DNA from 4 places in the Streptomyces sp. NPDC007025 genome. Region 2 is predicted to be linked to each of the others. Evidence: riboswitches for the same ligand, from Rfam matches in the RefSeq annotation. Region 2 holds a riboswitch; each other region holds the start of a gene.
What was found. A riboswitch is a leader RNA that binds a small molecule or an ion and turns the genes downstream of it on or off. The one in region 2 is predicted to bind cobalamin.

Region 1: linked by a shared signal. The riboswitch ahead of ACFYMO_RS08730 (ABC transporter substrate-binding protein) and the one ahead of ACFYMO_RS05755 (energy-coupling factor ABC transporter permease) in region 2 are both predicted to bind cobalamin.
Region 3: linked by a shared signal. The riboswitch ahead of ACFYMO_RS22225 (ABC transporter substrate-binding protein) and the one ahead of ACFYMO_RS05755 (energy-coupling factor ABC transporter permease) in region 2 are both predicted to bind cobalamin.
Region 4: linked by a shared signal. The riboswitch ahead of ACFYMO_RS22210 ((2Fe-2S) ferredoxin domain-containing protein) and the one ahead of ACFYMO_RS05755 (energy-coupling factor ABC transporter permease) in region 2 are both predicted to bind cobalamin.

Annotation. Positions count from the first base shown of each region.
Region 1 covers NZ_JBIAFT010000003.1:521,847-527,304, reverse strand. Annotated here, with positions in the region: gene ACFYMO_RS08740 (ABC transporter ATP-binding protein) at 1-763, opposite strand, end outside; gene ACFYMO_RS08735 (FecCD family ABC transporter permease) at 760-1,800, opposite strand; gene ACFYMO_RS08730 (ABC transporter substrate-binding protein) at 1,817-2,770, opposite strand; cobalamin riboswitch at 2,982-3,163, opposite strand; gene ACFYMO_RS08725 (hypothetical protein) at 3,692-4,423, opposite strand; gene ACFYMO_RS08720 (germacradienol/geosmin synthase) at 4,580-5,458, shown strand, end outside.
Region 2 covers NZ_JBIAFT010000002.1:477,899-483,356, forward strand. Annotated here, with positions in the region: gene ACFYMO_RS05745 (lysophospholipid acyltransferase family protein) at 1-709, opposite strand, end outside; gene ACFYMO_RS05750 (GNAT family N-acyltransferase) at 706-1,464, opposite strand; cobalamin riboswitch at 1,977-2,159, shown strand; gene ACFYMO_RS05755 (energy-coupling factor ABC transporter permease) at 2,189-2,890, shown strand; gene ACFYMO_RS05760 (energy-coupling factor ABC transporter substrate-binding protein) at 2,887-3,258, shown strand; gene cbiQ (cobalt ECF transporter T component CbiQ) at 3,264-4,013, shown strand; gene ACFYMO_RS05770 (energy-coupling factor ABC transporter ATP-binding protein) at 4,010-4,873, shown strand.
Region 3 covers NZ_JBIAFT010000011.1:151,299-156,756, forward strand. Annotated here, with positions in the region: gene ACFYMO_RS22220 (iron chelate uptake ABC transporter family permease subunit) at 1-588, opposite strand, end outside; gene ACFYMO_RS22225 (ABC transporter substrate-binding protein) at 678-1,706, opposite strand; cobalamin riboswitch at 1,775-1,906, opposite strand; gene ACFYMO_RS22230 (hypothetical protein) at 2,423-2,671, opposite strand; partial or broken gene ACFYMO_RS22235 (hypothetical protein) at 2,923-3,274, opposite strand; gene aztA (zinc ABC transporter ATP-binding protein AztA) at 3,345-4,088, opposite strand; gene aztB (zinc ABC transporter permease AztB) at 4,103-4,999, shown strand; gene ACFYMO_RS22250 (hypothetical protein) at 5,010-5,458, shown strand, end outside.
Region 4 covers NZ_JBIAFT010000011.1:145,718-151,175, reverse strand. Annotated here, with positions in the region: gene ACFYMO_RS22220 (iron chelate uptake ABC transporter family permease subunit) at 1-261, shown strand, start outside; gene ACFYMO_RS22215 (ABC transporter ATP-binding protein) at 258-1,127, shown strand; partial or broken gene ACFYMO_RS22210 ((2Fe-2S) ferredoxin domain-containing protein) at 1,463-1,805, opposite strand; cobalamin riboswitch at 1,932-2,056, opposite strand; gene ACFYMO_RS22205 (ferric reductase-like transmembrane domain-containing protein) at 2,127-3,116, opposite strand; gene ACFYMO_RS22200 (YjbQ family protein) at 4,354-4,776, opposite strand; gene ACFYMO_RS22195 (NAD(P)-binding domain-containing protein) at 4,892-5,458, shown strand, end outside.

The sequences.
Region 1 (5,458 bases), on a different contig from region 2:
CCACCGTCGGCGCACCCGTCTCCGGATGCATGTGCACCTGGGCCCGCACTCCGTACACCTCGGCCAGCAGTTCCGGGGTGAGCACGTCCTCGGGTGTGCCGTCCGCCACGACCCGGCCCGCCTCCAGCACGTACAGCCGGTCGCAGAAGTACGCGGCGAGGTTGAGGTCGTGCAGCGCCAGCAGACCGGTGGCGGGCAGGTCCCGGACGAGCGCCAGCAACTCCCACTGATAGCGCACGTCCAGATGGTTGGTCGGCTCGTCCAGCACCAGCAGTCCGGGGTCCTGCACCAATGCGCGGGCCACCAGCACCCGCTGCCGCTCGCCGCCGGACAGCTCGTCGAAGGGCCGCCCGGCCAGCGCGGTGGCCCCCGTCCGCTCCAGCGCTTCGGCGACCCGGGCCGCGTCCGCTGCGGTGTCGCCCTCCCAGAACCGTTTGTGCGGGGAGCGGCCCATCGCCACGATCCGGCCCGCGGTCAGCCCGAACCCGCTGCCCGCGTCCTGCGGCACGGCCGCCACCCGCCTCGCCCGGGCCTTGACGCTCAGCGCGGCTGCGTCGTGGCCGCCCAGCGTGATCCGGCCGCCGGTGGGCCGCAGCGTCCCGTAGACGCACCGCAGCAGGGTGGTCTTGCCGCTGCCGTTCGGTCCGACGACCCCGACGGTCTCGCCCGGGGCGGCCCGCAGGTGCACCCCGTCCAGCAGGACGCGCCCCTGGGCCGCCCGGTAGGACACCTCCTCGACGCCCAGGTCGTGCGGTGCCGTCACCCCATCACCCCCTCGGTGCGTCGGGTGCGGCGCAGCAGCCACAGGAAGAACGGCCCGCCGGTGAGGGCCGTCAGCACGCCGACCGGGATCTCCTCGGGCGCCGCCACCGTGCGCGCCGCCAGATCGGCCAGCACCAGGAAGGCCGCTCCGCCCAGCGCCGCGACGGGGAGCAGCGCCCGGTGCCCGGCACCGACCGCCATCCGCGCCGCGTGCGGCACCATCAGTCCGACGAAGCCGATCGCGCCGCTCACCGTGACCAGCACCGCCGTCACCAGGGAGACCAGGACGAACGAGGCCGCGCGGAAGCGTCCGGTGTCCAGCCCCAGCACGGTGGCGCCCTCCTCGCCGACCAGCAGCAGGTCCAGCGGCCTGGCCAGCGCCAGCAGCAGGGCGAGCCCGGCGCCCAGCACCAGCGCGGGCAGCAGCAGGGTGTGCCAGCGTGCCTGGCCCAGACCGCCCAGCGTCCAGAAGAGGATGGCCCGCAGATGCTCGTTCTCCGCCGAGGTCACCAGTACCAGGCTGGTCAGCGCGGAGAGTATGTACTGCACCGCGACTCCGGCCAGCACCAGTCGTCCCGTCGTCACCGCCGCGCCGCTCCGCGCCATCGCGTAGACCGTGACCATCGCCAGCAGCGCCCCGGCGAACGCGCCCGCCTGCATCGAGACGGCCCCGACGCCCAGGACGACGACCAGGACGGCGCCCGTGGAGGCGCCGGAGGAGATGCCCAGCAGATACGGATCGGCCAGCGGATTGCGCACCAGCGCCTGCAGCACCGCGCCCACCAGCGCCAGTCCGGCGCCGACGACGGCGGCCAGCAGCACCCGCGGCAGCCGCACATCGAGCACGATGGTGGTGAACGGGCCCGGCTGTGCCCGGCCGGTCAGGGCCGCCAGCACGTCGGCGAGCGGGATCCGCGCCGCGCCGAGCGCCAGCCCGGCCAGCGCCCCGGCGACCAGGACGGCGGCAAGCACGCCGCACACCAGGGCACACCGCAGCGGAGCGGCGGCGGTGCGCGGCGCGGCGCCACCGCGCGTCACCCGCGTCCTCCGGGTGCTACTGCGCACCGGCGTCACCGGCGTCGTCCGGGTGCAGCTGCCGGGCCAGTGCGTCCACCGCGTCGGGCACCCGCGGGCCCAGCACCGCCGAGGAGAGCGGCAGCACGGCGAACCGCTCGTGCTTGATCGCGGGCACGTCCGCCAGCGCGGGATCCTCCAGCAGCCGCTTCTTCTTCTGCGCGACGGTCGTCCCGCCGTAGTCGTAGAGCACCACGACGTCCGGCTCGCGCTTGACGACCTGTTCCCAGGAGACGTCGGCGAACGTCTTGTCGAGGTCGGCGAAGACGTTGCGGGCGCCGGCCCGGCGCAGGATCTCGTCCCCGATGCCCGCGCCGCCCGCCGTGAACGCCGAGCTCTCCCCGCTGTCGTAGACGAACACCCGGGTGTGCTCCGTCCCCTTCAGCCGCTTCGCGGTGGCCGCCAGTTGCCGGTCCTGCTTCCGGGCCAGCGCCGCCGCGCGCTCCGGCACGCCGAAGATCCGGCCGACCTCGCGGAACTCCCGATGCAGCGTCTCGATGTCCACGTCCTCGGTGCAGGACTCCAGGTTGAGCCGGGTCCTGACGCCGCTCTCCCGCAGCGCCGCGCGCGACCGCCCCTCCGTCTTGTCGAAGGAGCTGGCGTAGCCGCCGTAGACGAAGTCCGGTGCGGCGCCCAGCAGCGTCTCCTTGGACGGGTACTTCTTCGCCAGCACGTCGATGCCGCGGTAGGCCTTCGCGTAGCGGGGCAGGATCCGGTCGTCCAGGTAGGCGGTGCCGGCCATCCGGTCCTGCAGGCCGAGCGCCAGCATGATCTCGGTGACGTGCTGGTTCATGGTCACCGCCCGGCGCGGCGGCTCGGTGAAGGTGGTCTTCTCCCCGCAGTTGGTGACGGTGTACGGGAAACCCTCGGCGGAGGAGCCGCGCGCGTCCCCGCCCCCGCCGCCGGATCCTCCGGCGCAGGCGGTCAGGGACATCAGCAGCAGCGAGGTGAGGACCGCGCGGCCGGTGCGGTGCGGCGGGCGCGGGGGCGGGGCGGGCCGGCCGGCGGCTGCCGAGCGGGTGCGGGCGGCTGCCGGGGGACGGCCCGGCACGAGGGCGCGGATACGGCGCGGTCGGCGCATGGCCAGCAGATCCTTCTCCGTCAGAGGCCCGATCGCGGGGCCCGGCGTCGTACCGCGCCGGGGCTGTCCGGGCGCGGCCGCCAGCAGGTCTTCGGGCTCGGGACTGCGGGGGCGGTGCGCCTTCCCGGGGGCTGCGCCCCAGTGGCCTCGTGCACGCCCCAGTCCCACACCGCTGCGCGTCAGCTCCGGATTCGCACCGGATTCCCTGACCCGATCAAGGGTTTGACTGGCTGCTGCAACGTACCACGCACCCGGACGCCGGGGACGGGCGCGGCAGTGCCCCGGAACCCTGCGTAGGGGGAGAGGAGAAGGGACCCCGGGGCTTTACCCGGCCCCGGGGTCCTGGGTGCCGCTCGTTCGCACGCCCTGACGGTTCATGGGCGGATCGTTCGGCGATGTCCTCGCGTGGAGCCACTCCACCACGGCGCAGCGTGGATGCGCCGGCTGGGTTCGAACCAGCGTCTCGAGGTCGTCACCGCCCCGGTTGCCGGGCGATGAACGGCGATGCTGAGCGTGGAGCGAGAGGTTGAGACTGACCGGCGCCTGCGAGACACAGTGCGGCCGGGGGTTCACACATCAGCTTCAGTTTCAGCTTTGCGCTCCTGGCGCACCCCGGGCCGACGGGGCGTCGGCCCCCTGGCCCGGGGAGTCTGGGGTGTCGGTCGTCGTGGGCACTCTCCCGGATCGGTCGGGCGGACGGCACACGGACGGCCGCACGGTCAGGATACGGAGGGCCGGGACCCTCGCACCGGAACGGGGCACCGGTGCGAGGGGTCAGGCGAACAGGTACCCGAAGACGGCCTCGCCGGCCCGCTTGTCGGCGACCTCGGTGCCGTTGGCCTCCTCGCGGGCGAACTTCACCGCGGCGGCCAGCTTGTCCAGCCGCTCCAGCAGTTCGTTGACCCGCCGGGCCGGGAGGGCCCCGGAGTACTTGACCGTGGTCCAGTAGCCGACGGGGATGTCCTCGTAGTAGACCTCGACCTGGGCCGGGTGCTTCTCGGTGGCCTCCGCCTTGACGTGGTTGCGCGGCACCTTCTTGGTGCGCACCGTGCGGACCTGCTCCGTCTTCCACCAGTCGGTGGAGGGGTCGATCTCCCACGCCTCCGCGCCGTCCAGGATCGGCAGTTTCCGCAGGAACGAGCCGAGTTCGCCCAGCTGCTTCTCCAGGAACAGCAGGTAGGAGACCGGCACGTCGGAGAGCACCGTGCGGCCGTCCACCGTGACGTCCGCGCGGGCCGAGAGGTTCGACCAGTCCTTGGTGGCCGTCACATCGAACAGCCGCGTGAGGATCTTCGCCGTTTCCTTCAGTACATCCTCGGCCTTGACCTGGACGCGGGTCGACTCCGGCGGAAGCTGCTCGCCCTCTTCGTCCTTGGGCTGGTACGTACGCGAGATACCCGCGAGCATCTGCGGTTTCGTCAGCCCGTGCTGGGCCTGCGCCAGGTCCTGCACCACCTTGGACTTGACGCCCTTCTCGACTGCGATGATCTGATTCAGCTTCGCCACGAAAGCGAAGCTAGCAGCCCGACTCGGCGCACAGCCACAGGTTTTGTTCGACGGTGCTCCGGAGCGGCCCTCACACATCCGGGTGAAAAAGGATGTTCGTCATTCCAGGGCGGGTAGGCCGACTCCGCACCGAATCGACGAGCCGAGGGACGAACGTTGTCGCAACCCTTCGAACTGCCCGACTTCTACGTGCCCCACCCCGCCCGTCTCAACCCGCACGTCGACCAGGCGCGCACCCATTCCCGGGAGTGGGCACGGCAGATGGGGATGCTGGAGGGGTCCGGGATCTGGGACACCGCCGACCTGGACGCGCACGACTACGCGCTGCTGTGCGCCTACACCCACCCGGACGCCACCGCCGACGACCTGGCGCTGGTCACGGACTGGTACGTGTGGGTCTTCTTCTTCGACGACCACTTCCTGGAGGAGTTCAAACGCACCCAGGACCGCGCGGGCGGCAAGGCGTACCTGGACCGGCTGCCGCTGTTCATGCCGCTGGAGGACGACCCGGCGGCGCAGCCGCCCGCTCCGGCCAACCCGGTCGAGGCGGGGCTGGCCGACCTGTGGGCCAGGACGGTGCCGTCGATGTCGGCGGACTGGCGTGCGCGGTTCGCGCTCAGCACCGAGAACCTGCTCAACGAGTCGCTCTGGGAGCTGTCCAACATCAATATCGGCCGGGTGCCCAACCCGGTCGAGTACATCGAGATGCGCCGCAAGGTCGGCGGCGCTCCCTGGTCGGCCGGGCTGGTGGAGTTCGCCGAGCACGCCGAGGTGCCCGCGGCCGTCGCCGCGTCCCGTCCTTTGTGCGTGCTGCGCGACACCTTCTCCGACGCCGTGCACCTGCGCAACGACCTGTTCTCCTACGAGCGCGAGATCGGCGACGAGGGCGAACTGTCCAACGGCGTGCTGGTGCTGGAGACGTTCCTGGAGTGCACCACCCAGGAGGCCGCCGAGTCCGTGAACGACCTGCTGACCTCCCGGCTCCAGCAGTTCGAGCACACGGCGCTGACCGAACTGCCGGCGCTCTGCGCCGAG
Region 2 (5,458 bases):
GCGCGGGATGCGGCGTGACGCGTACGGCCAGGTCCCGGGCGCTGATCACCCGGTGCAGCGAGGCGGCGAACGTGTCGTCGCCGAGGAAGGCCGCCACCGTGCTGGGCTCGCCGCCCTGCCGGTAGCTGACCGTCACCGGCCGCACCGGCGCTCCGGCGTCGACGGCGGCCTGGAAGAGGGCGCGGCGGAATCCGCTGCCCGACTCGGTGCACCACGTGGTGCCCTGTGGAAAGACCAGGACCGAACGGCCCCCGCGCAGCACGGCCGCCACCTGCGCCACCGTGTCGGGCAGCGTGCGGATCCGGTCCCGGTCGATGAACTGCACTCCCGCGCGTTCCGCCAGGGGACCGAACAACGGCCACTGCGCCACCTCCCGTTTGGCGAGCGCGGTCGCCGGTTCGACCGCCAGCAGCGCGAGCGCGTCCAGCCAGGAGATGTGGTCGGAGACGATCAGCGAACCCGTCTCGCCCGGGCGCCGTCCGGAGACGGACGCCGGGGCCTCCAGCGTGGCACCGAGCGCCCGGACCACCCCGCGGGCCCGGGTGCGCAGCACCTCCCCGCGGGCGAGACGCGGACCGCTGGCCAGTCCCCGGAGCAGCGCCCCGGCCAGGGCCGTGTACCGGCTCGCCCGCACGGCGGCGGCCACCGGCGGCACCCGGTGCGCCGCGCACCGCACGGTGCAGGGGGAGGCCACCGTCCAGCAGCTCATCCCGGCTCCCCGAGGAAGTAGCGGTGGTAGCGGTCGTTCAACTGCTCCATGTCGAGCACCACGAAGAAGTCCGCGACGCCGAACTCCGGGTCGTGGGCGGGCGCTCCGCACACCCACGCGCCCAGCCGCAGATATCCGCGCAGCAGCGGCGGGACCAGCGCGGAGCCGGGCCCGGAAGGTTCCGCCGTCCGCACCGGCCCCGACGGCAGCCACGGTCGGTGCGGGAAGACCTCCATGCCGGAGGGCGGCGCATGGCGTGCCGCGCACAGCGCCCACGTGTGCGCCGCGCTCCGCCCGCCGTCCGCCAGCGGCACCGAGGCGCAGCCGGCCAGATAGCGGTGCCCCGACAGCAGCACGTAGCGGGCCAGCGCCGACCACATCAGGTTGATCACCGCTCCGGAGCGGTGGTCCGGATGCACGCACGACCGCCCGGCCTCGATCATCGAGGTGCGGATACCCGCCAGCGCCGCCAGGTCGAACTCGCCGTCCGCGTAGGAGCGCCGGACCCTTCCCGGCGGCAGCAGGCGGTAGGTGCCGACGACGTCGCCCGTGGCGGTGTCCGTGACGATCAGATGGTCCGCAGCGGAGTCGAAGGCGTCCATGTCGAGGCCGGACGAGCGGGACCCGGCAGCGGCCCCCATCTCCTCGCCGAACACCTGGTGGCGGAGCCGTTGCGCGGCCCGCACCTCGGCCGCGGTATCGGCGACGGCTGCGGTGTAGGCGGCGCTTCCCCTTGCCGTGGATGAGGTCGTCATCAGTGGTGTCTCCTCAGCAGGCTCGTGCCCGGCCCGGCGGACGGGCCGCGCGGTGCTCGTTCCCGGCCCGTGCGGGCCCGGCCTTCTCGCGGCGGCACGGGATCCCGGTTCCCGGGCGGTGGGGCTCGCCCGGCGTCCTTCGGGAGCACGTCCCGCCGCGTCATGGGTAGCGCCGCGGGAGGGCGGGCCGATGGCCCCCAGGCGTCAGCCGCCTGAACCGGGGGTTCCGGCTCGGCGGGTGCCGCGCGGGGACGTGTCGCGCAGCCGGACCTCTCCGGGCGAACCGTCGTGTATCGCCCGCCTCCCGGCTCCCCGGACGCTGTCGCCCGCTGACCCCGATCCGGTGCGCCGCGCACGTGCGCGGCCGGCGCCGCGCGCACACTCGGCACGCGCGTGAACGCCCGTGCCGTGCCGCGCCGGTGCCCGGCCCTCGGGGTGCGCGACCCGGGACGCCGAGGTGACCTCAGCTTTCGCACTCACTGCCCTCGGCTTGTCACCTGGCGTGTGTGCGACTAGTGTCGCCACGCCTTGGTGAACGGGAAATCCGGTGCGATACCGGTGCGGCCCTCGCCACTGTGATCGGGAATGCCGGCTCCGGCCCTTGCGGGCAGCCACTGGGTCCTCGGACCCGGGAAGGCGGAGTGCGGGCGGTGTACCCGTGAGCCAGGAGACCGGCCAAGGCACGTCGTCCATCCACGAGGTGCTGGAGAGGGTCTGCTGAGCCATGCACATAGCCGAGGGTTTTCTGCCTCCGGCGCACGCGGTCGCCTGGGGCGTCGCGGCGGCGCCGTTCGTCGTCCACGGAGCCCGGTCCCTGAACCGTGAGGTCAGGGAGCATCCCGAGAGCACGCTGCTGCTGGGAGCCGCGGGTGCTTTCACGTTCGTCCTGTCGGCACTGAAGCTGCCATCGGTCACCGGCAGTTGTTCCCACCCCACCGGTACCGGTCTGGGCGCCATCCTGTTCCGGCCGCCGATCATGGCCGTGCTGGGCACCATCGTGCTGCTGTTCCAGGCGCTGCTGCTCGCGCACGGCGGGCTGACCACGCTCGGCGCCAACGTCTTCTCGATGGCGATCGTCGGGCCGTGGGCCGGCTACGGGGCCTACCGGCTGCTGCGGCGCTTCGGCGCACCGCTGATGGTCGGAGTGTTCGCGGGCGCGTTCGTCGCCGACCTGTCCACCTACTGCGTCACCAGCGTGCAGCTCGCGCTCGCCTTCCCCGACCCGAGCAGCGGCTTCCTCGGCGCACTGGGCAAGTTCGGCTCCATCTTCGCGGTCACCCAGATCCCGCTCGCGATCAGCGAGGGGCTCCTCACGGTGCTCGTCATGCGTCTGCTGGTGCAGTCCAGCAAGGGCGAACTGACCCGGCTGGGTGTGCTCCTGTCGGGCGGGCGGAAGCGGACCGAGACGGAGGCGGCGGCACGATGAAGCGCAACACCAGGATCAACGCGCTGCTGCTCCTCCTCGTGGCGGCACTCGCCGTCCTGCCGCTGGCCCTGGGGCTCGGTGACGACAAGGAAGAGCCGTTCGCCGGCTCCGACGCGCAGGCCGAGACGGCCATCACCGAGCTGGAGCCGGACTACGAGCCGTGGTTCTCGCCGCTGTACGAACCACCCTCCGGCGAGATCGAGTCGGCGCTCTTCGCGCTGCAGGCCGCCCTCGGCGCGGGCGTCCTGGCCTACTACTTCGGACTGCGCCGGGGCCGCCGTCAGGGGGAGCGGCGGGCCGCCCGGGCACGGCAGGCCGACGAGCACACCGACAGCGGTGCCGACGAGTCCGCCACCGGGCGGATCTGACCCGCGTGCTGCCCATCGACGCGGCGGCGCACAGCAGCCGCTGGCGCCGCCGCCACCCCGTGGACAAAGCCGTGCTCGGGCTGGGGCTGACCGTCCTGGCCATCTCGCTGCCGCCCTGGCCCGGCGCCGCACTCGTGCTCGGGACGGCGCTCACCCTGCTGCTGGGCCCGGCGGGGGTGCCGGCGCGCAGGCTCTGGCGGGCCTACCGGGTGCCGCTGGGCTTCTGCGTGACCGGAGCGGTCACCCTGCTGTTCCAGGTCGGCGGCCCGGACGCGTTCGTCTCCCTGGCCGACGGCGGCCCCGCCCGCGCGGGCCGGCTGCTGCTGCGCACCTCCGCGGCCTCGCTCGGCGTGCTCCTGTTCGCCTTCACCACGCCGATGTCCGACCTGCTGCCGCGTCTGGTCCGGGCCGGGGTGCCCGCGCCCGTCGTGGACGTCGCGCTGATGACGTACCGCACCGGCTTCCTGCTCCTCGACTCCGTGCGCCGCGTGCGGGAGGCGCAGGCCGCCCGGCTCGGACACACCACACGGTCCGCGCAGTGGCGCTCTGCGGCCGGGCTCGGCGCGATCGCTTTCGTACGCGCTTTCGACCGGGCAGCGCGGCTCCAGGCCGGCCTCACCGGACGGGGCTACGAGGGAACGCTGCGCGTCCTGGTGCCCGAAGCGCGCGTCTCCCCCCGCTTCACCGCCGCGAGTCTGCTGCTGCTCGCCGCCGTCACCGCAGCCACCCTCGGATTGGAGAGCCCGCTGTCATGAACGAGTCGGCCCTGGTCGCTCTGCGGGGCGTGTCCTTCGCGTACGAGGACGGCCCGGTCGTGCTCGGAGCCCTCGACTTCGAGGTGCACGAGGGCCGCGCCCTCGCCCTCCTGGGCCGCAACGGCAGCGGCAAGACCACCCTGATGCGGCTGCTCAGCGGCGGGTTGCGGCCTCGGACCGGGCAACTGGTGGTGGCGGGGGACCCGGTCCGGCACGACCGCAAGGGCCTCACCCGGCTCCGCACGGCCGTGCAGCTGGTCGTCCAGGACCCGGACGACCAGCTGTTCGCCGCGTCCGTCGCCCAGGACGTCTCTTTCGGGCCGCTCAACCTCGGGCTGCCCGCCGCGCAGGTGCACGAGCGCGTCCAGGAGGCGCTCACCGCGCTGGACATCGCGGCACTCGCCGACCGGCCCACCCATCTGCTCTCCTACGGCCAGCGCAAACGGGCCGCGATCGCGGGCGCGGTCGCGATGCGGCCGCGGGTGCTGATCCTGGACGAGCCGACGGCGGGGCTCGACCCGGACGGCCAGGAGCGGCTGCTGACGACCCTCGACGAACTCCGGGACGGCGGCACCACCGTGGTGATGGCCACGCACGACGTCGATCTCGCGCTGCGCTGGGCCGACGACGCCGCGCTGCTCACCCCGGCCGGAGTGCGCTCCGGTCCGGTGGACGCCGTCCTCGCACGCCCGGAACTGCTGCGCGAGGCCGGTCTGGGACTGCCGTGGGGCATCGCCGCTCGGCAGCTGCTGCTGGCGTACGAGATGCTGGAGGACGCCGCGTCCGCCCCGCGCACCCCGGCCGAACTGGCCGCTCTGGCCGCCCTGCGAGCCGCCCCCCGGACCCCGGCCGAGGGGTGAGCCCGGCTCCGTCGCCAGGGGCCGTCGGTGCCGCCCCGTAACTGTGTGGTGGGGCGGGGAACGTCGTCCGGGGGCGTTCACCTGGGTCCATCGACCGTTCGCCGCGGTACGGTGGCGACTCCGGGCCTCGCCTCAACGGCCGTGAACGGGGCTGAACGAGACGGAATCTGAGACGGTCCTCGCTTTGTCGACCCGGAGCGAGACCGACGGGGCGACAGACCACGAAGCGCCTTGTGCAAGTTGTCGTCGACGCTCCAACAGCCGACACCTCCATCGTTGTTCAGACTTCCTAGGTACCAGCCCTCATCGTTGGCCGGCTTCACCAGAGACAGCCCATGGAACGGCAGGACGAATTCGGGTCGTCGCTCAGCGGTCGGGCTGCGTCGGCGCTGAGCCTGGTCCTTGCGTGCTCGCCGGCTGATCTCAAGTGCTTCCCGTCTCGCGCTTTCACGAGGTTGGTGTCGCGACGCTGTCGCGGTGCATGGCGTCGGCCTCGTGCGGGGTACGGGGTGATCGGGGCGAGGGCGCGCCGGGTATCTGCATCCGGATGGTGTGTGCCACTGGTCAGAGGTACCGAACCGTCCG
Region 3 (5,458 bases), on a different contig from region 2:
CAGTGCGAGCGCCAGGACCGCCAGGCACAGCCCCACCTCGGTCCAGTCGGCCCCGCTGAGCGACCCGAGCAGCCAGAACAGCACGCCCCGGGTGGTCTCCGCGTCGGCCGCCGTCGTCACCACGAACGAGGTCAGCGCGGAGAACAGCTGCATCGCCGCCACCCCGGACAGCACCACCCGGTCCGTCGTCCCGCCGAGCGTGTGGCTGAGCAGCAGCACCAGCGCGAAGGAACCGACCGCACCCACGAACGCGCCGCCGGAGACCGACAGGGCACCACCGCCCGCGCCGAGGACGATCACGACGACGGCGCCGGTCGACGCCCCGGAAGAGACGCCCAGGACGAAGGGGTCGGCGAGGGGGTTGCGCAGCAGCGACTGCATCACCGCGCCGCACAACGCGAGTCCGGCTCCGCACACCGCGGCGAGAAGGGTGCGCGGCAGCCGCAGGTTCCAGACGATGCCCTCACGGATCGCAGTCAGCTCCGTCGTCCCCCAGCCCAGCCGGGAGGCGACCACCGACCAGGCGTCGCCCACACCGATGTCCGCCGGACCGATGGTGATGGCCACGGCGACGGACACGACCAGCATCGCCAGACCGCCGCCCACGCCGGCTACGACGGGCAGCACAGCGGCCGCGCCTCGCGTCCGGCGGTCCGGGGACGACCGCACCATGGCTGTCATCCGGTGAGCCCGTGCTCGCGCAGCACCGCGGCAACTTTCTCCACGCCCTCGACGGTTCGGATCGTCGGGTTCATGGCCTGCCCGCTGAGCAGCACGTACCGCTTCTCCTTCACCGCTCTCATGTTCTTCGTCGCCGGGTTCGACTCCAGGAACGCGATCTTCTTCGCGGCCGACTCGGCGGTCTGCGATCTGCGGCTGAGGTCGCCGACGACGAGTACGTCGGGGTCGCGGTCGGCGACGGTCTCCCAGTTGATCTGGGGCCATTCCTGCGTGCTGTCGTCGAAGACGTTCTTCGCGCCCAGCGCGTTGGTGATGATGCCGGGCGCGCCGCAGCAGCCCGCCATGTAGGGGGATTCCTGGTTCGCGAACCAGTACAGGACGGTGGTGTTCTCGGCGTGGATCCCGGCCGTTGCCTTCGTGACCCGGCTCTTCAACCGGTCGATAAGCTGCTCGCCACGCTTCTCCACCCCGAAGATCCGGGCGAGCTCCCGTACCTCGCGGTAGACGGTCTCCATAGCCAGGGGCTTGGTCCGTTTGCCGTCGCCGTCGCCGCTGTTGTCCTTGCCCTCGCAGTCGGCGGGAGACAGGTACGTGGGCAACCCGAGCTCGTCGAACTGCTCTCGGGTGGCCACCCCGCCCTTGCCCAGGGTGGAGGCGAAGGAGGAGGCGACGAAGTCCGGTTCGGTGCCGAGTACCCGCTCGAACGACGGCTGGTCGTCAGCGAGCCGGGGCACCTTCGCGTTGGCCTTCCCCAGTCCTTTCATGACCGGGTCGGTCCAGGTGGCGGTTCCCGCAATGCGGTCGGCCAGGCCGAGGGAGAGCAGGATCTCGGTGGTGCCCTGGTTCAGGGACACGGCACGCTTCGGGGGAGCCTCGACCGTCACCTTCCGCCCGCAGTTGTCGAACGTGACAGCCTGCGTCCCGTCGCCGGCGGACTTCCCGGAGGAGCCGGAGCCGGAACCGCATGCGGCGAGCAGCAGCGTCCCGGTCAGGAGCACGACGGAACGGCGGGCGAGGCGTGGCAGATACACAGTGCCGGCTTTCTCAACGTCGGGCCCATGCGCGGGGCCCGTGCGGACGGTCGGGTGCCAGCAGGTCTTCGGACTCGGGGTCACCCCGGCGGGACGCCTTCCCGGACCTGGTCGTGACCGTCGTCCAGTGGCCTGCTGCCCCGCCCGTCACCCTCACCGCTGCGCGTCAGTTCCGGATTCCCACCGGATTCCCTGACCCGTGTACACGCGTAGCCGCGCGCACGAGTTCGACTGGCGTCCGGAAGGTACCACGCCCTCTTCGCGTGGCCCGAGGCGCCGGGGCTCCTGTGACGTCAGCTGACGCTCCGGGCTCGTGACAGGTCACCGATTGGGCCGATGTACCCTGCCTGGCCGCCACTTCTTCTGTCGTCCCTCTGACGCGACATGTTTCCGATGACGCAGCACATGGAGTGCGTGGCGATCCTTGATGCAGTCGGGAAGGGCTCCTGACCTGCTGTTTTGGCTGTGCGTGTTATGTGCGGTGTGGGCGTTGCGGGGCGATGTCTTGACGCTGAGATGACGCTCGTTCTGATGGTGCGTCAGCCGCTCTGCCGCCTGCCTGGGTATGGCAGCGCGAGGGTTGCTGCGCTGCTTGGCAGTGCCGCTGATCTGCTCAGCTTGCTGGTCAACCCGGCTGGGCCTCCTATCGGCGTCATGACAGGAGGCCCAGCTACTCGGGCACACCGCCGCTGCCGAGGCGGACAGGACTTCTACCTCCGCTTCCGTGCCCGCTTCGGCTTCAGTTCGACGATCACCGTTTGAGGTGCTGCAGGGACTTCGTCGTCAGACGCCGGCTCAAAGAGAGCTGGCGGGGCCCAGTATGTCCCCTCTCCAAAGGTGTCCTCGGGCCAGCCGTTGTCGAAGACGTGAAACGCATAGCGGGCCTCATCAGGGTTGCAGCCTTTGATCAACGTGTCGTACCGGAACGCATCGTCGCCGGCGCCCGGGTGCTCCAGCATTCGGTAGGTGTTGTCGTCGTAGACGCGCTTGGTCTGGATGCGTAGGCATATCCATCCTGCCTGGCCATCGCCGATCCACCACTCCCCGTCGGCTCCGGAATCCCTCTCCTGTGCCTGGTTGCTCTGGTAGGTCAGCAGTCCTGGGACTTCGCTCTGCTGGGTAGAGCAGGTTGTCCGTGACGGATGCCTCGTCGTACCTGCGCCCGGGGCGACGCCCCTGATCCCGAATGTCCGTCAAACCGAATCAAGCCCACCACGGGGTTGACCGCGGGCGCGGACAACGGGAAGGCGAGGGCGGCCTTCGGTGCCACCCCGCGCCGCATGAGACTGCCGGCCACCGGCACGGACGCGCAGGAGGAACGGCACCCCTTGGACGACGACGGCGGTGAAGGCCGTCCACCAGGCCGCAACGGGAGGCGTGTAGAGGTCGAGCGCGAGCATCGGGCCGAGCGCGCTGGCGACCGTGACGATCGTGAGGAGCGCGAACCCGCCCAGCAGGATGTTCAGCCCCGCCCGCGCGGTGAGGCGTACGGCGTCGGCGAGCCCGCCCCGCCCTCCGGCGTACTTCTGATCGCTCACGTCACTCGCTTTACCGTTCGGCAACCTCCGCGCGGTGGCGGCCCGCCCGGCTTGGTGAGGCCACGCCGAGCGTCCCCGCCTCCGGTCCTGGGCTTCACGCCGGCTGCCAGATCCGGGTCAATGCCTGAGGGGTGAGTACGTGCTCGGGCGGGCCCTGTCCGATCAGCCGTCCGTCGCTGAGGAGCAGGCAGGTGTCGGCGGAGCGGGCGGCCTCGAGATCGTGCGTGGCCTGGACGACGGTGGAGCCGTCGGCGACCAGCTCGGTCAGCAGGGTTGTGATTCGCTCCCGTGCCTCGGGGTCGAGTCCTGTGGTCGGCTCGTCCAGGAGCAGCAGGTCGGACTGCTGGGCAAGGCCCTGCGCGATCAGGACCCGCTGGCGCTGACCGCCCGACAGCTCTCCGAGCTGGCGGGCGCCGAGGCCGGTGACGCCGAGCCGTTCCATGGCGTGGTCGACCGCGGCCCGGTCCTGCCGGGTCAGTCGCCGCCACAGTCCCCGCTCGCCCCAGCGGCCCATCTCCACGGTCTGCCGCGCCGTGAGGGGGAGCGCGTCGCCGACGGCGCCGCGCTGCGGAACGAAGGCCGGTGGTGCGCCCTCCGTGTACCTGAGCTGTCCGGATGTGGCGGTGATCACTCCGGCCAGCACGCCCAGCAGCGTGGACTTCCCGCTTCCGTTCGGTCCGACGAGTGCGGTCGTGGTCAAAGCCGTTATGTCCGCGCTGAGTTGGTGGAGAACGGGTCGGCCCGGATAGCCGGCGTTCAGCTCGTGGAACCGGACGCGCTCGTTCCTCGGATCGCCGTCCGACGACGACGGAGGGTTGTTGTTGAACATGATTGTCATTGTAGGGTCTTCGTATGGAGTGGTTGACGGCCCCTTTCGAGGTGGCCTTTGTGCAGCGGGCCCTGTGGGCCGGGATCCTGGTGTCGGCGATCTGCGCCCTCGCCGGGACGTGGGTGGTGCTGAGGGGGATGGCCTTCCTCGGCGACGCCATGTCCCACGGACTGCTTCCCGGCGTCGCGGTCGCCTCGCTGCTCGGGGGCAACCTGCTGGTGGGGGCGGTGGTGAGCGCGGCCGTGATGACCGCGGGCGTCACAGCCCTCGGCCGCACTCCGAGGCTGTCCCAGGACACCGGCATCGGCCTGCTGTTCGTCGGCATGCTGTCGCTCGGCGTCATCATCGTGTCCCGCTCGCAGTCCTTCGCGGTGGACCTCACCGGCTTCCTCTTCGGTGACGTCCTGGCCGTGCGCGAGAGCGACCTGACCCTTCTCGGGGCGGCCCTGCTGCTGGCGCTGGCCGTCTCGGCTCTCGGGCACCGGGCCTTCCTGGTGCTGGCGTTCGACGAGCGCAAGGCCAGGACGCTGGGTCTGCGCCCCCGGCTCGCGCACGCCGTGCTGCTGGGACTGCTGGCCCTGGCCATCGTCGCTTCCTTCCACATCGTGGGGACGCTGCTCGTCCTGGGCCTGCTCATCGCACCGCCGGCGGCGGCCCTGCCCTGGGCGCGCAGCCTGAGCGGCGTCATGGTCCTGGCCGCGGGCCTCGGAGCCGCCGCCACCTTCGGCGGCCTGCTCCTTTCCTGGTACTTGAGCACCGCGGCCGGAGCGACCGTCTCGGCCCTCGCGGTCGGCCTCTTCTTCCTGTCCCACCTGGCGTCCGGCCTCCGGCACCGCCGCCGTGCGCGCCGTGCCGGCGTCCCCGCCCCGGCGGTCACCTCGGCCCCGAGCGTCACCACGTCCCGTCCGAACGAAACCTGAGGCGATCTCGTTGTTCGTCCGAAGAAACGTCACATCGCTGGTCCCGGCGTTGACGGCCGCAGCCCTCCTGACCGCCGGATGCGGAGGCCAGGATGATGCCAAGTCCGCCTCCGAGGGCCCCACTTCCTCCACCACCCCGCACGGCAACGTGGAAGGCGCCACCGAGGCGGCCGAGCAGCAGTCCCGGCTCCTGCTCGGCGACCCCGGCAGCGGCGACACCCGGGTGCTGGATCTGATTGCGGGCAAGGTCCACGACACTGCCCGCAGAGCCGGTCTCACCGCACTCACCACGGACGGCCGCTTCGGCTACTTCCACGGCACGAACGGCACCCGAGTCCTCGACAGCGGCGCGTGGATGATCGACCACGGCGACCACGTGCACTACTACCGCGCGAAGATCCAGGACGTCGGCGAGTTCCCGGGCGGCACCGGCACGGGCGTCCGCAGCGACGCGGGCGT
Region 4 (5,458 bases), on a different contig from region 2:
ACCGCCGCGCTGGTCAGCTCGGCGGGCGCGATCGGCTTCGTCGGCCTCGTACTGCCGCACGCCGCCCGCGCCGTCGTCGGCCCGGGGCACGCCCGGCTGCTGCCTGTCACCACGCTCGCCGGGGCGGTGTTCCTCGTCTGGGCCGACACCCTGGCCCGTACCGTCCTGGATCCCCAGGAGGTGCCGGTGGGCGTGGTCACGTCACTGGTCGGCGTTCCGGCGTTCGTCCTGGTCCTGTACCGCACGAGGAGGATGCGATGACGGGCCGTGCCCAGCGGCGGGACGGCGGTGCCCGGCCGCCCGCCGTACCGGATCGCGCCGCGGAGACCACCGGGTCGCCCGCCGGGCGGCCCACCCTCGCCGCCGACCGCGTGAGCCGCACCCTCGACGGACGGCTGATCCTCGACGGTGCCAGCCTCACCCCCCGGCCCGGCTCCGTGACCGGACTGCTGGGCCCCAACGGCTCGGGGAAATCGACGCTGCTGCGGCTGCTGTCCGGCGTCCTCACCCCCGCCTCCGGCGTCATCACCCTCGACGGGCGCCCGCTCGGCGACTGGGGCCGCCGCGCCGTGGCCCGGCGCGTGGCCGTCGTCGAGCAGCACGCCGACACCCTCGTCGAGTTGACGGTCGTGGACGTCGTCCGCCTCGGCCGCGTCCCACACCGCCGCGCCTGGACCCCCACGACCACGGCGGACGAGAACGCCGTACGCACCGCCCTGGAACGCACCGGCCTCACCGACCGCGCGGACCAGCCCTGGCACACCCTTTCCGGCGGCGAACGCCAACGCGTACAGATCGCCCGCGCACTCGCACAGGAACCCCGCGAACTGCTGCTCGACGAACCGACCAACCACCTCGACATCCAGCACCAGCTCGACCTGCTGAACCTCGTCGCCGACCTGCCCGTCACCAGCGTCGTCGCCCTGCACGACCTCAACCTGGCCGCCATGTACTGCGACCAGGTCGTCGTGCTCAAGCAGGGCCGGGTGGTCGCCGTCGGCACCCCGGGCGAAACCCTGACCGAGTCCTTGATCGCCGACGTCTACGGCGTGCGCGCCGCAGTCACCCGCCCCGGCCCAGGCCACCGGCCGCACATCCGCTTCCTGGACATTGTGGCCAAGAACTGACGGTGGCCCGGGCCGAGCACCGCGCGCACGGCGAAGCTGGTGCGAGCAACTGGTTCGCCCCGTCCACCAGCCAGGCGCGATGCGGCGTAAGAGGGAACCAGCGGACATCGACGGCGCATTGAACTGGGCTGCGCCCCGCTCAAGGGGGGCCGCTGCAACTCGCGGACCCGATCGGTCCGGACCCCGTCGCCTCGATCGCCGAGTCGCTCTGCGACGAGTTCAAGGAACCCCTCTACCCCCTCCCCCGACGGCAGGCATCGTCGTCTTCCTCGGCCCGCGCCACCCCGCCCGCGGACTCGTCCCGCTGCCGCTCTGTGCGAGGCGGTCGGTGCCGCTCAGGAAGCCGTACGACGGCGGGACGGGGTGAAGGTGTACAGGTCGAGGATCTCCGGCCGGGGTGCCACGCCGGGGCCGCCCGCCCGGACCCAGGCAGCGATGTCCTCCGTCGCGTCCGAGTCGTTCACCAGGCCGAACCACACCGGTCGCGCTCCGGCCGCACGCCCGGCGAACGAGGGCTGCACGACGACCACGTTGGCCTGGTCGCACACATCGAGGCAGGCGGAGATGCGTACGGGCACCTCGGCGCGCAGGCGTGCGGTCTGGCCCGCGTGATCGACGCCGGCCACCTTTCGCTGTGCCGCAGCAGCAGTCCCGGCACACGACGACCCGGCACGGCACACCACCGACCTGTCGTGCCGTGACCTCGGCGCCGTACGCCTCACCGTCCGTCGTCTCGGACACGCCGAAACCACCCCTCTCTTCCGGGGAGATCCGCCCCGGGCTCCGTCGAGGAGGCGACGACGTGAGTCTCCTGGCTCTCGGGGCACAGCTCGTCCCGGCCTTCCCGCCCTCCGCTGGGCAGTGGCCTGCTCGGGATCCGCTCACCGATCACAGTGGCGGGACCGCGCCGGATTCGCACCGGCTTCCTCGGACCGTCGTCGCCCTGTCGCCGCCATCATCCCATCGACCGGCCCCCGCTCCCAGGTGCGCGGCCCTGGATCACTCGGGCTCGTGCTCGTGCGGGCTCGTCGCCGGCTGCTCGGCCGGGCGTTCCCGGCCACCGTCATGGCCGGACACCACCACGAGGGCGACGCCCACCACGACGGCCGCGGCGACCACCCGGCCGGTGGCCCGCACCACCCAGCCCGGCAGTGAAGAGCCTGCGCGCCGCGTCGGCGTATTCAACCGCTCCGCCCGCCGGGCGGGCCTCAGCAGGCGCAGCAACAGCAGTAGCGCGACCGGGAGTTGCAGCAGCCAAAGGACGGTACGCGGCCACTCGCCGTACCAGACATTGGTGCCGTACAGCAGGGTGTGCCACACACTCAGCACGTACACGACGATGACGAAGCGGTGCAGTCGGCGCCAGGTGTTGGCACCGATACGGTGCCGGGCGTAGAACAACAGGCCCAGGGGGATGGCCAGATACAGAGCCCCCTGCCCCAGCGGAATGGCGATCCGGCCGGTGCCGGAGTCGTACCAGCCGGGCACGAACGTGTCGGCGAAGCCCGCCCACAACCGATCGGCCCACGCCAACTGTGCCTCGTAGCGAACGAGTTCGGCCGCGAACATCAGCGCGTGCGCTGACATCAGGGCCATCGTGGTCAGGCTCGTGGTGCGGTGCCAGCGTTCCAGCACGTGCCGGGACACCGGCAGCCGCCCGGAGCGCGGCCCCGACAGCAGCAGACCGAGCATGACCGTGCCCCAGGCCCACAGCAGGCCCGACCAGCCGAACGCCTGGCTGAGCAGGTACATCCAGTACGTTCCGGCATCGTCCATGAACGGCATGACCGCGACCGTCGCCGAATCCCCCGACTCCATACGGGCGTACAGGAACGCGAAGACCGCCGCCGTGACCAGGACGGCGGCGACCGCGTCGGGGAACGCGGCGCGCAGGTCGGCGCGCAGAACGACGCGCTCGGGAGGACGCTTGTCACGGGCGGGCGGCGGGGCCGTCGTGCCGTCGTCCTCCGGGGTCGTCTCTGGCAGCATCTGGGCCTTCCGAGCGTCTACGGCGTGACAAGCGAGGTCACCCTCCATCCGCGCACAGGCGCCCCGCAGGTGACCTTCCTCCCCAAGGAGCCACGAACACCCACGTCCTGTGGTTGAACACACCAGAAGTTGGGTCCAGCGGGGCGACAGCCGGTTCCGTGATGCCCTCCGTCCGACAAACGACGGACGGCGTCGATCCTGCTGCGCTGCAGGCATGCGGAGGCTGCGTTCCGCTCGGTAGCCGGTGCGCCAGTCGCCACTGGTCCCGTGCCACGGTCGTACCCGTAGACCGCCCTCGCGTCGGCCGCTGCCGGCCCTCGGCCCGTTCCGCACCCGGCGCAACGTATCCCCGAGCACCATCGCCTCGTCAGCGTGCAGCCCGCAACGCACTTGTCACGCGCAGCGGCACAGCTACGTGACCGCTTCCCCACTGCCGCACAGCCCACGTGTGAAAGCCCTCGGCCTCCCGCCTCCGGGCCCGCGACCTACCGGACACCCCGGAAGCGCTGAGACCAAACCGCCCCGTTCGCTGAGGAGGCACCCACTCCCAGTCCCGTCAAGAGGTGACGGCTCTGCACGCCGCGCCGGTCCACCCGGCCGGACCCGCCGTCAGCCAACCGGCGCGTCAGCCGCTGCTGATCGCGGGCTTCCGGCAAAAGGCCGACAAGAACGGCGACGTCCAGCTCACCGCACCGGGAGGACGCCACCACGTCGACTACATGCCCAACGGGCCGGCCCACGCCCTGCGGACGGTCCGTTGTCGGGCAGGCGACGGCCCGGGCCCAGGGCAGATGCCGTGCTCGGGCCCTTGACCGATGCCGGCCGGCGGCGTCGGGAGAACGAGTGGAAGATCGAATTCACCTCGCCCGACCATCTGGCAACCGTCATGCGACACCACACCCGGCCCTTCACCCGATGCGGAGTACGAGCCCTGGCGCATCTCCGGGCGGCCGCACCCTGGGGCACGGTGACGACTGGTACGGCGCCTTCACCACCCACGCTCCGACCCGCTTCGGCACCGCCGTGGCCGCACGCTGCCGTTCCGGGGAGGTTGTGGCCGCCTTCATGCGGGACAGCCGCCGCAGCCGCCGCACGCCGACCAGGCAACTTCCCGCACCCGTCCCCGGGCCGTTCCACCACATCCATGTCCATAACGCGCGCTGCTTCTCCGTATCGGGCCGGGAAGAGTACGGAGATACGGCGGCCGCGCCCAGGACCGATCTTGGTCAGACCAGGCTCACCCCAGGAAGCTCAACCGCACCTTCCGGTCCGGATTGTCCACATTCGTGTCCACCAGACACACCGACTGCCAGGTGCCCAGGGCCAGCTGACCCGCGACGACGGGCAGGGTGGCGTGCGGGGGGACGAGGGCGGGCAGCACGTGGTCGCGGCCGTGGCCGGGGGTGCCGTGGCGGTGGCGCCAGCGGTCGTCGGCGGGGAGGAGGTCGCGGAGGGCGGCCAGCAGGTCGTCGTCGCTGCCCGCTCCGGTCTCCAGCAGTGCCACACCCGCGGTGGCGTGCGGCGTGAAGACATTCAGCAGTCCGTCGCGGCCCTCGGCGACGTCCCGCAGGTAGGAGCCGCACTGCTGCGTCAGATCCTGGACCACCTCCTGCGAGCCGGTCCGGACGTCGATCTCACGGGTCGTGAAGCGCTCAGCCATGAGTCGATCCTCTCAAAGCGGACCACCCTCGCGTGCCGACGGCACGCTTCCGGTCGAAGGGGCGGCCCCGCGCACGTGCGGGAAGGTTTCGGGGGGCCGGATGGTTCGCAGGGGCATGAATGACGTGGCGGTCGTGGTCGTCGGGGCCGGGCAGGCGGGGCTCTCCAGCGCCTATCACCTGCGGCGGACCGGGTTCGAGCCCGGTGCGGACTTCGTGGTGCTGGACCACGCGCCCGCGCCGGGCGGGGCGTGGCAGTTCCGGTGGCCGACGCTGACGTACGGCCGCGTCCACGGCATGCACGCGCTGCCCGGCATGGAGCTGACCGGTGCCGACCCCGGGCGGCCGTCCTCGCAGGTGATCGGCGAGTACTTCGCCGCCTACGAGCGGGCCTTCGCGCTGCGGGTGCGGCGCCCGGTGGATGTCCGCGAGGTGCGGAACGCGGGATGGGGCGGACGGCTGCTGGTACGGACCTCGCAGGGCGACTGGACGGCACGGGCCGTGATCAACGCCACCGGCACCTGGGACCGCCCCTTCTGGCCCCGGGTGCCGGGGCAGGAGCTGTTCGGGGGCCGCCAGTTGCACACGGCGCAGTATCCGGGCCCGCGGTCGGACGCCTTCGTGGACCGCCGGGTGGTGGTCGTGGGCGGCGGGACCTCCGCGGTGCAGCATCTGCTGGAGATC